DNA from 2 places in the Desulfitobacterium sp. PCE1 genome. Region 2 is predicted to be linked to the other one. Evidence: predicted binding sites of a transcription regulator. Region 2 holds the regulator's gene; the other holds the start of a gene.
What was found. The regulator Rex, encoded in region 2, represses fermentation and respiration genes when NADH is low (regulators of the CRP and FNR family bind a similar motif). The targets are predictions, from matches to a motif close to ATTGTTAANNNNTTAACAAT.
Positions count from the first base shown of each region.

Region 1: the regulator Rex is predicted to act here: its motif matches at 3,764-3,783, upstream of pgk (phosphoglycerate kinase).

Region 1 is NZ_KB913023.1:4,003,523-4,011,436, reverse strand. Features, by position in the region: gene yvcK (gluconeogenesis factor YvcK family protein) at 1-1,240, shown strand, start outside; gene whiA (DNA-binding protein WhiA) at 1,265-2,218, shown strand; gene rpoN (RNA polymerase factor sigma-54) at 2,221-3,624, shown strand; gene pgk (phosphoglycerate kinase) at 3,904-5,088, shown strand; gene tpiA (triose-phosphate isomerase) at 5,118-5,885, shown strand; partial or broken gene gpmI (2,3-bisphosphoglycerate-independent phosphoglycerate mutase) at 5,945-7,414, shown strand; gene eno (phosphopyruvate hydratase) at 7,803-7,914, shown strand, end outside.
Region 2 is NZ_KB913023.1:3,655,135-3,663,048, reverse strand. Features, by position in the region: gene DESPCE1_RS0118255 (inorganic phosphate transporter) at 1-830, shown strand, start outside; gene DESPCE1_RS0118250 (SPOR domain-containing protein) at 1,113-1,793, shown strand; gene DESPCE1_RS0118245 (redox-sensing transcriptional repressor Rex) at 1,920-2,552, shown strand; gene aspA (aspartate ammonia-lyase) at 2,711-4,138, shown strand; gene DESPCE1_RS0118235 (DUF4321 domain-containing protein) at 4,286-4,549, shown strand; gene DESPCE1_RS0118230 (nucleoside triphosphate pyrophosphatase) at 4,551-5,207, shown strand; gene radC (DNA repair protein RadC) at 5,158-5,841, shown strand; gene DESPCE1_RS0118220 (rod shape-determining protein) at 6,033-7,049, shown strand; gene mreC (rod shape-determining protein MreC) at 7,075-7,914, shown strand, end outside.

The DNA of each region.
Region 1 (7,914 bases), 350 kb from region 2:
TGGCATCGCCTTGGGTTACTTGGAATTGCAATTCCGGGAAGGAATTTATCGTATGACGGGAAGTGCGCCCCGTACGGCTGTTCCTATGGGGGTGTTCATCAGCGCTTTAGGAGCGGGGGCTATGGCTGTGGGTTTTAAACGGATGCTTCGTTCCATTATATCCGTGTTATTGCCTGATGAAGAAGCCCGGATTGTGGATGTCATGTATTCACGGCAGCATTTACGACGTGGCCCGAAAATCGTCGTCATTGGCGGAGGAACAGGTTTATCGACATTGCTTCGAGGGCTGAAGAATTATACTCGCAATCTGACGGCCATTGTTACTGTGGCAGATGATGGAGGGAGTTCAGGAAAGCTTCGCAGTGAAATGGGTATTCTCCCACCGGGGGATATCCGTAATTGCCTGGTTGCCTTATCGGATACAGAGAATATTATGGAGAAATTATTTTCCTATCGCTTTGATACGGGAACCTTGAAAGGACATAGTTTAGGGAATCTGTTTTTAGCGGGGATGGCGGATACTTTTGGGGATTTCAAAAAAGGCATCGAGCATGTCGGTGAGATTTTTGCACTGCGGGGCAGTGTTTACCCGTCGACCATGGAGCAAGTGGTTTTAGGAGCGGAGTTAGCTGATGGGACCTCTGTCAAGGGGGAGACTCAGGTCAGAGATACTCAAGGCCGTATCCAACGAGTCTATCTGGAACCGGAGGATTGTGAACCCATTCCGGAAGCTTTAAGAGCTCTGGAAGAAGCGGATCTGATTGTTTTAGGACCGGGCAGTCTTTATACCAGTGTTCTCCCCAATCTCCTGGTGAAAGGACTCAAAGAAAAGATTCAGGAAGTGGATGTTCCCTGCATCTATGTCTGCAATATTATGACTGAGCCGGGGGAGACGGATCAATTCCAGGTCTCGGACCATCTCCAATCCCTTATTGATCACTGCGGAGCAGGGTTTGTGGATGTGGTGGTGGCCAATAAACAAGAAATACCCCAGGATCTGCTGGAACGCTATGCGGAAGAGGGCTCCTATCCGGTACGAGGGAATGCGGAAAGTGTGGAGTGGTTGGGAGCAAAGTACGTGGAAGCGGACCTTTTACAAGAAGGTGATACCGTACGCCACCACCCGGACCGCTTAGCGCGGATCCTTATTCGGTTGCTTTTTAGCTTAAAACCTATGGGAGAGCGTATTGCTTTAGTGGATTCCTATTTGTTGAATCACAAGCTAAGAGAAGAGTCCTAAAGTACTGGTAAAGGAAGTGGGAGAATGTCCTTTAGTGCCGAAACCAAGGATGAGTTGGCTCGGATCGAGGAAAGGAAAAAATGCTGCAATCTTGCAGAATTAGCTGCCTTAGTGCGGATGGATGGGACGTTGCAGATTTCCAATAACTCTTATGCCTTGAATGTTATCACTGAAAGTGCTCCGGTGGCGCGTAAAGTGTATCGCTTGGCCAAAACTTTATTGGAATTACCCGTGGACATCATGGTACGGAGGAAACTGCGCCTGAAAAAGAATAACTCCTACATGGTAAAAATCTATCCCCGGGCTTTAGCTGATTTTCAACAGTTGGGACTTATGGATGAAGAGGGAGAAATATTACCGGGTATCCCTAATTTTTTAATAAAAAAGAAATGCGATAAAATAGCATACTTGCGAGGGGCATTTTTGGCGGGAGGATCCATCAATAATCCCGAAGGAACTTATCATCTGGAGATTATCACCAATGATCCTCTTCATGCTGACGCATTAAGCAAGCTTCTTAATAAATTTAATTTGGGAGCCAAGGTAAGTATGCGTAAGAATTGGCATGTGGTCTATATTAAAGAGAGTGAACATATTGTTGAATTTCTTGGCTTTATCGGCGCCCACCGGGCCCTTTTGGAATTCGAGAATGTTCGTGTTCTCAAGGACGTGCGCAATCAAGTCAATCGCTTGGTAAACTGTGAAACAGCTAACCTCAATAAGACCGTGGACGCGGCTGTACGGCAAGTAGAGAATATCCAAAAAGTAGCCAATACTATCGGTTTACAAGCCTTGCCGGAACCGTTACGAGAAATTGCCGGGCTGCGGCTGGAATATCCCGATGCCAGCTTGAAGGAGTTAGGCGAGATGTTGGTTCCTAAGGTCGGTAAATCGGGGGTCAATCACCGGATGCGTAAGATCGACGAGCTTGCAGAAAAGTTGGATGAACAAAGCAGACAGGTCAAGAAAGGAGGATGAATGTGCGCATAGGATATGGCTTGAACCTGGAACAAACGCAGAAACTAATCATGACACCAGAGTTGCGCCAAGCGATTGCAGTCCTGCAGTTATCAGCAATAGAACTCTCCGGTTATGTAGAGCAGCAGATGCTGGAAAACCCTCTGCTCGATGTGATTGAAGATTCAGCAGATAAAAGCATGGACAATACCCAGGAAAGTCCTTCAACTCAGGAGAAAGACGAGAGTGCTGATGAGAGTACTTGGGATATGAACTGGGAAGAGTATTTTCAGCATCAGGAAGAACGAATTAGCAGGGAGTATGACCCCGATGCTGGACAGAGCAACCGATTTGAGCCTTTTTTAGCGGCAGCTCCTTCTCTTCAAGAGCATTTGCTTGAACAGATTCATATACAAAAGGTTCCCGTGTCCCCGGATTTACTTGAATACATTATTGGAAACTTAGATGATAATGGCTATTTACCTCTTTCTTTAGAGGAGATAGCTGGACAGCTGCGGCTTCCTCTTGAGGAAGTAGAAAAAGGTTTGGCAGTTATCCAAAGTCTGGACCCTTTGGGAGTTGGGGCAAGGAGTTTGGAAGAATGCCTGCGCTTGCAGCTCCCCATGCTGGAAGAATACCCTCCGGAGATGCCTGAGTTTCTTAAGTACCTGGAGGATTTAGCCGCCGGTCGTTTACAAAGGATTGCTAACCAACTTAAGATTACCCCAAGTCAAGTTCAAGACATGGCGGATTTAATTCGTACCCTGGATCCTAAACCCGGTCGGCGTTTTGCGGGTTCTGGTGAAGTTCGGTATATCCTTCCCGATGTCGTGATTGAAGAGGTTGAGGGTGAATATATTATCCTGGTCAATGATGTGACTGTGCCCCGTCTGGGAATTAATCAGGCCTATCGTAAAGCATTAAGTCAGAATAATGAATCGGAGATTCGCAAATTTGTCGAGCAAAAACTCAATGCGGCAGCATGGTTGATTCGCAGTATCGAGCAAAGGCGACTCACTCTATATAAGGTTGCGGACGCTATTGTAAGACGTCAAGAAGAGTTTTTGAGGCGAGGAATTCGCTATTTAAAGCCTCTCAATCTCAAAGACATTGCGGAAGAGATCGGGGTCCACGAGTCAACGGTCAGTCGGGCTACATCCAATAAATACGTACAGACCCCTCGGGGAATCTTCGAATTTAAGTTCTTTTTTGCCACAGGTTTAGGTAGCGAACAAGGGATTACCACGGAAGGAATTAAACAAACCTTGAAAGGTATCATCGCTGCTGAGGATCCCAAGAGCCCATACTCTGATCAGAAACTCTCAGAGATCCTTAAAGGAAAGAATATGGAGATTTCACGACGAACCGTCGCGAAATACCGTGATGAACTGGGTATCCCTTCAACAACTCTACGGAAACGCTATTAGCGAATAATGATCAGCTGAATAATTACAATCTGATAGTGAATGCCCTTAAAATTTGGGATCAAGGTATAGTCTAAAGAGTAGAAACTTCCTTCGAGCGGTATACTAAGATGATAGAAAGTGCTAAACTAAGACAGATTGGATTGGCATAAAATTGCCAATGGCTATGATTCATTACTCAAAATTTACATAGATAGTAATGCTTAACTTACTGAACACATAAGCTTTCATAGCAAAGACCCAGAGATGATTAAGCTAATGAGGAAAGGAGAACCATACTTAATGCATAAGAAAGGGCTTAAGGACATCGTGGTACGAGATAAACGTGTTTTTGTGCGGGTTGATTTTAACGTACCCATGGATGATCATGGCAATATTACCAACGACACGAGGATTCGGGCAGCTTTGCCTACCATTCAATACCTAATCGGCGAAGGGGCCAAAATTATTCTTGCCTCCCATTTAGGACGTCCTAAAGGAAAACCCGATCCGAAGTACTCCCTTGCTCCCGTAGCAAAACGCCTCAGTGAATTGCTCAATCGACCGGTATCCATTGCCCCGGATTGTATCGGTCCGGAAGTAGAAAAAGAAGTGGCCCAATTACATGAAGGTGAGGTCCTTCTCTTAGAAAACGTTCGTTATCACGAAGAGGAAGAAAAGAATGAGCCGGAGTTTGTTAAGCAATTAGCTCGCTTAGCCGAAGTGTATGTTAATGATGCTTTTGGCACAGCTCACCGGGCTCATGCTTCCACAGAAGGAATCGCTCATCATATTCCCGGCGTGGCAGGCCTCCTTCTCCAAAAGGAAATCGAAAGCATGGGCAAGGCCTTGGAAGATGCGGAGCGGCCTTTTGTGGCCATTATTGGAGGAGCCAAGGTCAGTGATAAAATCGGTGTCATTGAGAACTTGCTCAATAAAGTCGATGCTCTTATCATTGGTGGTGGAATGGCCAATACCTTCCTGAAAGCTCAGGGATATGACCTGGGAAAATCTTTGGTGGAAGCAGATAAATTATCCTTAGCTCAAGAGATTCTTGATAAAGCGCAGGAACTTAAAGTAGACATTCTTTTGCCTCAAGATGTAGTGGCGGCAAAAGAATTTAAGGCCGATGCACCTTATCGGATTACCACCATCCAAGAGTTAACTGAGGACGAAATGGCCTTGGATATCGGACCGGAAAGCGCCGGCCTTTTCAGCGAAAGAATACAAAAGGCACGGACCATCGTGTGGAATGGCCCTATGGGTGTCTTTGAAATGGAACATTTCGCCAAAGGGACAGAGAAGGTTGCTCAGGCCGTGGCTCTATGCCCGGGCATGACTATAGTAGGCGGTGGAGATTCTGTGGCTGCCGTAGAAAAAATGGGTGTGGGGAATCAAATGAGCCATATCTCTACAGGAGGAGGAGCTTCTTTGAAGCTCTTAGAAGGGAAGACCCTACCCGGTGTAGCCGCACTTCAAACTATATAAACTATCTCATCTTGAAAGGAGCTCATTTAATGGCCAAACGACATCCTATTATCGCTGGAAATTGGAAGATGAATAAAAGCCTTCGTGAAGCTCAGGATTATGCGGTAAGGCTCTTAGGAATGCTTGGTGAACTTACTGAAATTGATGTTGTCGTGTGTGCTCCCTTTACAGCCTTAAGTGTTCTCAAGGATGAGCTGGAGGAGAGCGTCATTCATATTGGGGCTCAGGACATGTTCTACGCCCCTAATGGGGCCTATACCGGAGAGATTTCTGCCGCTATGCTGGTGGATGTTGCTTGCACCTATGTCATCCTCGGGCATTCGGAGCGCCGGGAAGTTCTCCGTGAAACAGATGAAGAGATTGCCAAAAAGGTGAAGGCAGCTCTCAAAGCAGGGCTTACCCCTATTCTCTGTGTGGGTGAAAACTTAGCCAACCGTGAAGAAGGAAAGGCCTTTGCTATCGTTCGCGGTCAGGTGGAAAAGGATCTCACTGATCTTTCAGCGGATGAATTGAAAAGAGTGGTCATTGCCTATGAGCCCATTTGGGCCATTGGAACGGGTAAAACCGCCTCCAGTGAAGATGCTCAAGAGATGTGCGCCATGATTCGCTCCACATTAGCCGGAATTGCCGGCGTGGTTGCCGATGAAATCAACATCCTCTATGGAGGGAGCGTTAAGGGCGACAATATCGGGGAACTCATGGAGCAACCGGATGTGGATGGAGCCCTTGTGGGCGGGGCCAGCCTTGAGCCTGAAGGATTTGCGCAACTGGTTCAGAATGCGGTGGCTGCCCTATGAAGCCCCTTTTATTAATGATTCTTGACGGATGGGGCCATAGTCCTCAGGCAGAGGGCAATGCCATAGCCAATGCCCAAAAGCCGAGCTTCAATACGCTGTTTGAGGAGTACCCCCATACCTTCATCGTTGCTTCAGGGGAAGAGGTAGGATTACCCCCAGGGCAAATGGGAAACTCGGAAGTCGGCCATTTAAATATTGGGGCGGGGCGGGTGGTGTATCAGGAATTCACCCGTATTTCCAAAGCCATACGGACCGGTGAGTTTGCCCAAAATACCGTATTGAAAGAAGCCATGGAACGGGTAAAGGATGGGCCCAACGCTCTGCACCTTATGGGATTGCTCTCAGACGGAGGGGTTCACTCACATAGTGAGCATCTTTTTGCCCTTTTAGATATGGCAAAAGCCATGGGGGTTAAAAAAGTATTTATCCATGCCCTTTTAGATGGCCGGGATGTGCTGCCTCAAAGTGCTAAGGTATTCATGACCAGACTCAATATTAAATGTAAGGAATTAGGCCTTGGCAAAGTCGCTACCGTAAGTGGCCGTTATTATACGATGGATCGGGATAAACGTTGGGAGCGGGTAGAAAAGGGTTACCGGGCCTTAGTCGATGGGGAAGGTTTGAAAGCACCTAACCCTTTGGCAGCGATTGAACAATCTTATGATATCAGAGTCACGGATGAGTTTGTAGCGCCTACGGTCATTGTGGATTCAGAAGGAAAGGCCGTTGGAACCCTCCAGGATGGAGATAGCTTCATCTTCTTTAACTTCCGTTCCGATCGTGCCCGGGAGATTTCTTATGCCCTCGTGAATGAGGAATTTACTGGCTTTGAGCGAGGAAAACCTTTGAATCTTCATTATGTGTGTATGACTGAATATGACGATACTCTGAAAGTTCCAGTGGCTTTTCCTGCTCAGAACTTAGACAATACCTTAGGGGAGGTTCTGGCAAAACATAAGAAGAAGCAGCTTCGTATCGCTGAGACAGAAAAATACGCCCATGTTACTTTCTTTTTTAACGGAGGGGTAGAGGATCCTTGTCCTGGCGAAACCCGTTGCCTTATTCCTTCTCCAAAAGTTGCTACCTATAATCTGAAGCCGGAAATGAGTGCCTATGAAATTACTGAGGAGCTCCTTAAACGCTTGGATACAGAGGATTATGACATTATCATTCTGAACTTTGCCAATTCGGATATGGTGGGTCATACCGGGGAATTTGGGGCTACCGTTAAAGCCATAGAAGCGGTGGATGAGTGTATTGGAAAAATCGTTCCCAAGATTTTAGAGCGCCAGGGAACTGTCATCATAACAGCTGATCATGGCAATGCTGAAGCTAAAGTGGACTTGGAAACAGGCCAACCTCTGACTGCCCATACTTCCAATCCGGTGCCTTTTATCTTGGTTAATGATGACCTTAAGGGCAAAACCTTGCGGGAGGGAGGGGCTCTTCGGGATGTGGCTCCTACGGCCCTGGAGCTGATGAAAATTCCTAAGCCTCAGGAAATGACCGGAAAATCCTTGATTCTGTAATGATGGCTCTCTCCAGTATTTTGCTTTAGGCGTTCACTCTATAAGCTGCGCGGAGCAATCTAATCGCTCAAGACTTCCGCTACGTCAGGTCCACCTGCGCCGCTAAGCAGCTTTCTGTGGCATGGCGGCTTGGGCGAAACCCTCATCCGGCTTTCGTGCCCAAATCGCTCCTGCTCAATGGGCGGTTGGAAACGTCCTGTTTCCAACCTGACTCCGCTGCAGCCTTTCGCGAAGATTGCTTCCTGCTCGCTTAAAAGCCGTTCCCTGCCTGAAAGCAAAATCCTTGGGTTGTTTTTGGGGTCTTAGCGATGCGGATGCAGGATAAAGATCATTAAGCAAGTTTACGACAAGAATTTAGGTTGAATACTATATTTAGGAGGTTATACATATGAGTTATATCGACGAGATTTATGGACGTGAGATCCTGGATTCCCGTGGCAATCCTACTGTTGAGGTAGAAGTCGTTTTAGAAGATGGTTCCATGGGGCGGGCGGCTGTTC
Region 2 (7,914 bases):
GTACAGGAGTAGCTCAGACCATTGCCAAAGATATTGTAAATCCTGAATTTGTTACTCAGGAAATTGTAATCGCAGCTCTCATAGGAGCGATATTTTGGAACTTAGCCACCTGGTATTTTGGAATCCCCAGCAGTTCCTCGCATGCTATTATCGGAGGAATGATTGGAGCCGCTGTATCTAAAGTAGGCTTCGGAGTGCTGCAGGTTCAAGGGATAATGAAGATAGTTGCAGCCTTATTGATTTCCCCCATTTTTGGTATTATTTTAGGTTTTATTATTATGAAAACTTTATATCTTATTTTTGGTAAGGTCGCACCTTCTAAAGTCAACCAGGGGTTTCGCAAGATGCAGGTGCTTTCTGCCGGGTTGCTGGCGTTTAATCATGGTTCCAATGACGCTCAAAAGTCCATGGGTATTATTACCATGGCCCTTATAGCGTCAGGTCTACAAGATCCATCCAATCTTAATCCGGCTTTATGGGTAAAATTTGCTTGTGCTTTGGCGATGGCTTTAGGTACTGCTGCAGGGGGATGGAAGATTATTCGGACCATGGGCGGAAAGATCTTTAAGCTGGAGCCTATCAACGGATTTGCTGCAGACTTGACATCCTCTATTGTTATCTGGACTGCTACAGCCTTTCCGGGTTTGCATTTACCTGTGTCGACTACTCATGTTGTTTCCGGCTCAATCATGGGCGTAGGGAGTGCTAAGCGTATATCAGCCGTGCGTTGGGGAGTAGCCCAGCAAATGCTCATTGCCTGGGTGGTAACGATTCCTACAGCGGCTATAACCTCATTTTTGTGCTACAAACTTATAACATTAGTGCTATAGAAATATTATTATTCTATAGATTTTTAAAGGGACCGTAAGGTTCCTTTTATTATTAATTATTATTAATTGTTAATAAAATATTAATAAATTGCTAATCTATATAGCACGACGGTTTTTGATTTTTGAGTGCAGGTCTCTTTAATAGGCATGATAAGCGCTTTTTGTACATAAAGTGATACTAGCTTAGGTTGTCCGAAAGAATATGAAGTTTTTGTTAAATGTTATTGAATCGGGTGCTTTTGTGAAGCGGAGAAGTTGACAGCTATTATGGAGGATGATAGTATGTATAAATATAATCCCTGGATTAATAAGGGAATAGGACTAATTGGTTGTGCTGTCATTGTATGGATGACCTGGTTTTTTGGGTATACTTATGTTAAGTTAGTCACACAACCCAGGGGTCCAGACATACCTTCCCCGAGTCCTGTGGATCAGAACGAGTTTTTTCTAACTTTGGACACAATAGAGTTTTGGACATGTCAAACGGGGGTATTTAACTCCGAAAGCAATGCTCTCAGGGAAAAGGAGGAATTGCAGCAATTAGGCTGGGATGCCCAAATTATCTCGAGAGATCCATTTATTGTCGGAGTAGGTTTTGCCTACTCTAAGGAGGAAGTGCTTCCTATTCAAGAATTGTTGAAAGAGGGTGGAGTTGTTTCTATTCCTAAATCAGTTACCAGCCCTGAACGTGCTTTTCGTATTCGTGGTACAGGAGCAATTCAGACGGCCAAGGTTCTTGAGGGAGTCAATACCTTTTTGAAGACACCTTATACTGACCGGGAAAGCAGGCTTTCAGAGTTTGAGAACCTTATGGTTTTGACACCTCGTGCTTTAACTAATCTATACGAGGTTTCAAGATTATCGATTAAGGCCGAAAGAACTTTACCGGTGGACCTGCGAAAAATGATGTCATTGAACCTCTATGGTGAGTATCTTAATACCTTAGAGATGCTTCAAAAATAAATATATTTTTTGTTTTAAATAGTTTATTAAAATCCATTTGTTAACATTAAAGCCTAGTGATATAATGTACTTACGCTAATTATTATTATCATTTAAAATTTAAGGAAATTGAAACGGGGGATTAGCTTGAAAACACTTAAAATCCCAGAGGCAACGATTATACGTCTTTCAGTCTATTCGCGTCATTTAACAGATGTGGATCGTAAAGGAATCGTTACGATATCTTCTGGTGATATTGCAGAGGGAGTTGGAGTTAGTCCAGCTCAGGTTCGAAAGGATTTAGCATACTTTGGTGAATTCGGAACTCGTGGTGTGGGTTATAATGTTAAGGACTTGCACCGCCATATTTTGAAAATCCTTGGCTTAAGCCAGGATTGGAGTGTATGTCTGGTTGGTATGGGTAACTTAAGTTTAGCGCTGACTACATACAAAGGCTTCCGTGAGCGTGGATTTATTATCACTAGTATTTTTGATAATGATCCCCAAAAAATCGGGACCACGGTCAATGGCGTAGAAGTGTTGCCGGTGGATAGACTCGAGGAAGTAGCTAAAGCTAATAAGACTCAGATTGGCATCATTTCCGTACCGTCTCCCTATGCCCAGGAAATCGCTGATAAGCTTATTAGTGCCGGGGTTCAAGCCATTCTTAACTTTGCCCCTGTGGTACTCAATGTCCCACCGGAAGTTGAACTTAGAAATGTGGACTTAGCTGTGAATTTGGAAGTGCTGACATTTAATGTGGGAACCCGCCGCTCTTAAGAAGAATTGTCCCAATCTTATGGATATTTGTGCATAGGAAACTTTATAGATGAGAATATAAAATGTAGATTCGCGAAAAGTAAGGCAGCAGTGTCTTACTTTTTCCTTATCATGATGATTATGTTTCTCATAAATCAATCCGTAAAAGAGGAGATATTATGTTACGTAAGGAAAAAGACCTGCTTGGAATTATGGAAGTACCGGAAGATGTTTATTATGGAATTCAAACGTTAAGAGCTATTGAGAACTTCCCTATTACGGGATATCGGGCTCACCATGAATTAATACGCGCCTTAGGTCTGGTTAAGGCTGCAGCTGCCCAGGCCAATATGGACATCGGTTCTTTGAACCGTGTGGTCGGCGAGTCCGTAATCAAAGCTTCGATGGAAGTTGCAGAAGGTGTCTTTAATGATCATTTTGTGGTGGATGTCATTCAGGGGGGAGCAGGGACTTCCATCAATATGAATGCCAATGAAGTGATCGCTAATCGGGCTATAGAGATTTTGGGAGGACAAAAAGGGGATTATTCCCGGGTTCATCCCAATGTCCATGTCAATATGGCTCAAAGTACCAATGATGTTTTCCCTACGGCCATCCGTATTGCTTGCCTTAATGTGGCCGATGATCTTCTTTATGCTTTAAACGAGTTAAAGGGTGCTTTCCAAGAGAAGGCCAAGGAGTTTGACGGAGTCATCAAGATGGGGAGAACCCATCTTCAAGATGCGGTTCCCATTCGCTTAGGACAGGAATTTGCAGCCTATGCACAAATGCTGAAGAGAGATATTCGCCGGATCGATGAAGCGTCGAGGTCCTTGCACATTGTCAATATGGGCGCAACAGCCGTGGGTACTGGGCTGAATGCTGATCCGGTTTATATAGAGAGAGTCTCCGAGAATCTGAAGAAGATTACGGGATTGCCTCTTTTACGAGCGGATAATCTAGTGGATGCTACACAGAACACCGATGCATTTTTAGAGGTATCCGGTGCACTTAAAACCTTGGCGGTCAACCTCTCTAAGATTGCCAATGACTTACGGCTGATGGCTTCTGGTCCTAGAACAGGTTTTGGAGAGATTAATCTTCCTGCCATGCAGCCGGGTTCTTCCATTATGCCAGGAAAAGTCAATCCCGTTATGGCTGAGGTGGTCAATCAGGTATCTTTCCAAGTTCAAGGAAATGATTTTACAATAGCTTTAGCCTGTGGTGCCGGACAACTGGAGCTCAACGTGATGGAGCCCGTAGTGGTCTTCAATCTGCTCCAATCCCTGGATATACTCCGAAATGTTATCAAAGTCTTTAAAGAGCGCTGTGTGGATGGGATAACCGCCAATGTGGAGCGTTGCCGTGACCTGGTTGAAAACAGTGTGGGTGTAGTCACTGCAATCAATCCTCATGTAGGATACGAGGTTGCCTCCCGGATCGCCAAGGAAGCCATCGTGACCGGTCGCCCGGTGAGAGAGATTGTCCTTGAAAGAGGACTTTTGACCCCTGAGGAGCTGGATATTATTTTGAATCCTTACGAAATGACCGAACCAGGTATTAGTGGCTCAGAGTTACTTAGAGGAATGCTTCCTCGTGGTCATTAATGGTAAATTATTAATATTAAGTTAATATTTTTGCCCGCCCGTCCCCTTGCGTATTATTAGTCGAAATGCTAAACTAAAAAGTGTCGAAAAATCAGCCAGGAGCAACAGTGCCCTGGCTACATTTCTATGGGTGAAAGGGGGCAAACTATGCCGGCAGGTCGAACTAATTCGGGGGCAGGCCGTACCATACTTCTTATTTTGTCAGGGGCGGCCATTGGAACATTAATAGGCTATGGGTTCGAAAAAATAGCTTTCTTAGCACCTTTTCTGCGCCCAGCCGTCATCGATTTCCCTTCTCATACCTATTTAGACTTCTTTTTTATCACCTTTTCATTTGGATTCCGTCTGAATATCACCTTTGCTACGGTTATAGGGGCATTGGGTGGTTACTATCTAGCTAGGAAGTGGTAGAATGCTCGTACTGGCTTCAGCCTCTCCCCGCAGGGGAATGCTCCTGAAAGAAGGGGGGGTTTCCTTTGTGCGAGTGGAAGCAGATGTTTCAGAAGTACTTTCCCAAGGTGTTTCTCCTGAATCAGCGGTAAAGGAGCTGGCTTTGCGTAAAGCTCTGGCTGGGTTGAATCATTGGCTGGATCGTGGCGGAAGTATGGAGGATATAATTCTTGGAGCCGATACGATTGTTGTCCTAGACCATCAGATTCTTGGCAAACCCAAGGATGCAGAAGAGGCGGAAGATATGCTGACAGCATTAAGCGGACGGGCTCATGATGTATACACTGGAGTGGCATTGATCAATGGAGCAGGCCGTCAAGAATGTGGTGCGGTACGCACAGCAGTTGCTTTTCGTTCACTGACCCATGAGGAGATACTGGAGTATATTGCCACGGGGGAGCCTATGGATAAGGCGGGATCTTATGGGATTCAAGGCTTGGGAGCCCGTTTAGTGGATAATTATCAAGGATCTTTAAGCAATGTGATTGGATTACCCATGGAGTATGTTAAAGAGCGGCTGAGTGTGTGGGGGATGGGACTTGGAGATATCGCCCTGCATGAGGTGAAGGATGGATTATCGCCGGTTGAAGGATCTTCCCGAGGAATTACTACCTCGTGAACGGTTGTTTCAATATGGACCAGATGCCCTCTCTAATCGAGAGATTCTGGCAATTTTGCTGAGGACAGGGGTCAAGGGCGAGAATGTCCTGGATTTTGCTGAACGTCTTTTAACTGAGACTGGAGGATTATCAGGATTAGCTCGCTTAACAGTTCATGAGTTGACCCGGTATCGTGGTATGGGAACTGCCAAAGCCGCTGAACTTAAGGCGGCGTTGGAATTAGGACGGCGTTCGGTATCTTCTGATCCTATGGTGCGTCCTGTTATCAATTCTCCTCAAGACATAGCCTATCTGGTCATGGAAGAAATGCGCTATCTGGATCGGGAGCATTTCCGAGTAGTGAGCCTATCGACCAAGAACCATGTGCTGGGGATTAGCTCCATTTCTGTGGGCTCTTTGAACTCTTCTTTGGTACATCCTAGGGAGTGTTTTAAAGAGGCTATCCGGCGTAATTCCAATGCGATTATTCTTTTGCATAATCACCCCAGTGGGGATCCAACCCCCAGTCGTGAAGATATTGATGTAACCCGTAGATTATCCGATGGGGGGCAGATCCTGGGCATCGAAGTCCTTGATCATGTAATTATCGGGGACAATCGGTACATAAGCTTGAAAGAACGAGGAATATTATAAAGGAAACTTAGGATTGAGGTAAGAAAATTTTGGATGGGCCGAAGGCCCCCGAAAGAATAGAATGCACCTCGTATTATTTGAATAGCAGATAGTATTTGCCCAGCGGGCGCAAAGGCCACGGTACTTTGCTTTCGGGCAGGTACAAATGCAAAGGCAGTACATGATATTGTTATAACGGAAGGGGATTAACCATGTTTTTTGGTAAGGATTTAGGCATTGATTTGGGAACCGCAAATACGCTGGTTCATATGAAAGGGAAAGGCATAGTTTGTAATGAGCCTTCTGTAGTTGCGATTGATATTGAAAAGAAGACCCCGCTGGCTGTGGGGGATAAAGCAAAAGAAATGATTGGCAGGACACCGGGCAATATTGTAGCTATTCGGCCTTTAAAGGATGGCGTTATCTCGGATTTTAATGTTACTCAGAAAATGCTGAAGTATTTTATTACGAGGGCCTTAGGTACTGAGTCCCCTTTTGCTCGTCCCAGGGTTGTAATTTGTGTGCCTTCAGGGGTAACTCCTGTGGAAGAACGTGCTGTCAAAGAAGCTGCGTTGGCTGCGGGAGCGAAGGATCCGGTTATTATGGAGGAGCCTATGGCAGCGGCTATCGGAGCGGGTCTTCCCGTAAGTGAACCCACAGGCAATATGATTGTGGATATCGGCGGGGGAACAACAGAAGTTGCGGTGATTTCTTTGGGTGGCATCGTTACCAGTCGTTCTATCCGCGTTGCTGGGGACGAAATGGATGATTCTATTGTCGCACATATTAAGCGCCGCTATAATTTAATGGTAGGGTATCGGACTGCCGAAGATATCAAGATGGAAATTGGCTATGCTTATCAAGCAGAGAAGGGTAAGACTTATCAAGTCAGAGGACGAGATTTGCTGACAGGACTGCCCAAAACCGTGGAAGTTACCGCTGAAGAAATCCAGGAGGCCCTGCAGGAACCTGTGGTGGCCATTGTCGAAGGGGTAAAGTCCTGTTTGGAAAAAACTCCTCCCGAGTTAGCCGCTGACATTATGGATCGAGGTATTGTCATGGCCGGAGGGGGATCCCTTCTCCGCAATCTGGACAAGCTTATCGCTGATGAGACGGGAATGCCGGTGCATCTCGCTGAGGATCCCCTGTCTTGTGTCGCCCTTGGTACAGGAAAAGTATTGGAAAATGCGGAAATTTTCCGCAGGATTGCTGCTTTGCAAAAAAGCTAGAGTTTGAAGCGGGGAGGAAGTCTTGGTGCGGAAAAGAGTGACTGGAACGGGAATTATGGTTCTCGTTTTCTTCCTCGTGTTAGGCGTCTTAGTAAGTATTCGGCTAACTGGACTAGGAAGCCAATTTCCTAACCCCATAGGCGGGGTGTTGCAGCGAGTTCTAAGCCCTGTAGAGGGTGTTATCCTGAGAGTGGGCAATAGCTTAAAGGAGAACACACGAGTTTTTTGGAATTTTGATGAAGTTCAAAAAGAGAATGAGGAACTAAAGACCAGAGTTGAACAGCTTACAGGAGATAATCTGAAGCTTAAAGAGCAGGTTTTAGCAGGGCTTCGCTATAATGAACTGGATTCGAAAATGTTCAGGGGTCCTAATGTGGATAAGTATCAAAAGATTGGTGCCAGTATTATTAATCGCAATCCTAATGCCTGGTATCAAACCATTACAATTAATCGGGGAATTGAAGACGGTGTATCGGTGAATGACCCGGTAATCGTTGCTTTAGGTTTGGTCGGAAAGATTGTGTCCGTGACCCCTACTACTTCAGAAGTTCTTTTAATCACAGATAGCGAAGGCCAAGTCAGTGCCTTGGTTCGGGGAAGTACCGGTTCGCCGACTTTTGGGATTGTTGAAGGGACGTACAAACGAACTTCGCGTTTAGAAGCGGAAGGAAATCTCCAGATGCTTTTACGTCGTGATGATAATGTCAATGTTGGCGACTTGGTGCTCACTTCGGGCTTGGGTGGGGTTTATCCAAAAGACATTCCTATTGGTAAGGTAGAGCAGATTCAATTGGACGGTTCGGGTTTGTTGAAAACAGCATATATATCGCCTTTGGTGAATTTTGATTCCCTGGAGGAAGTTTAT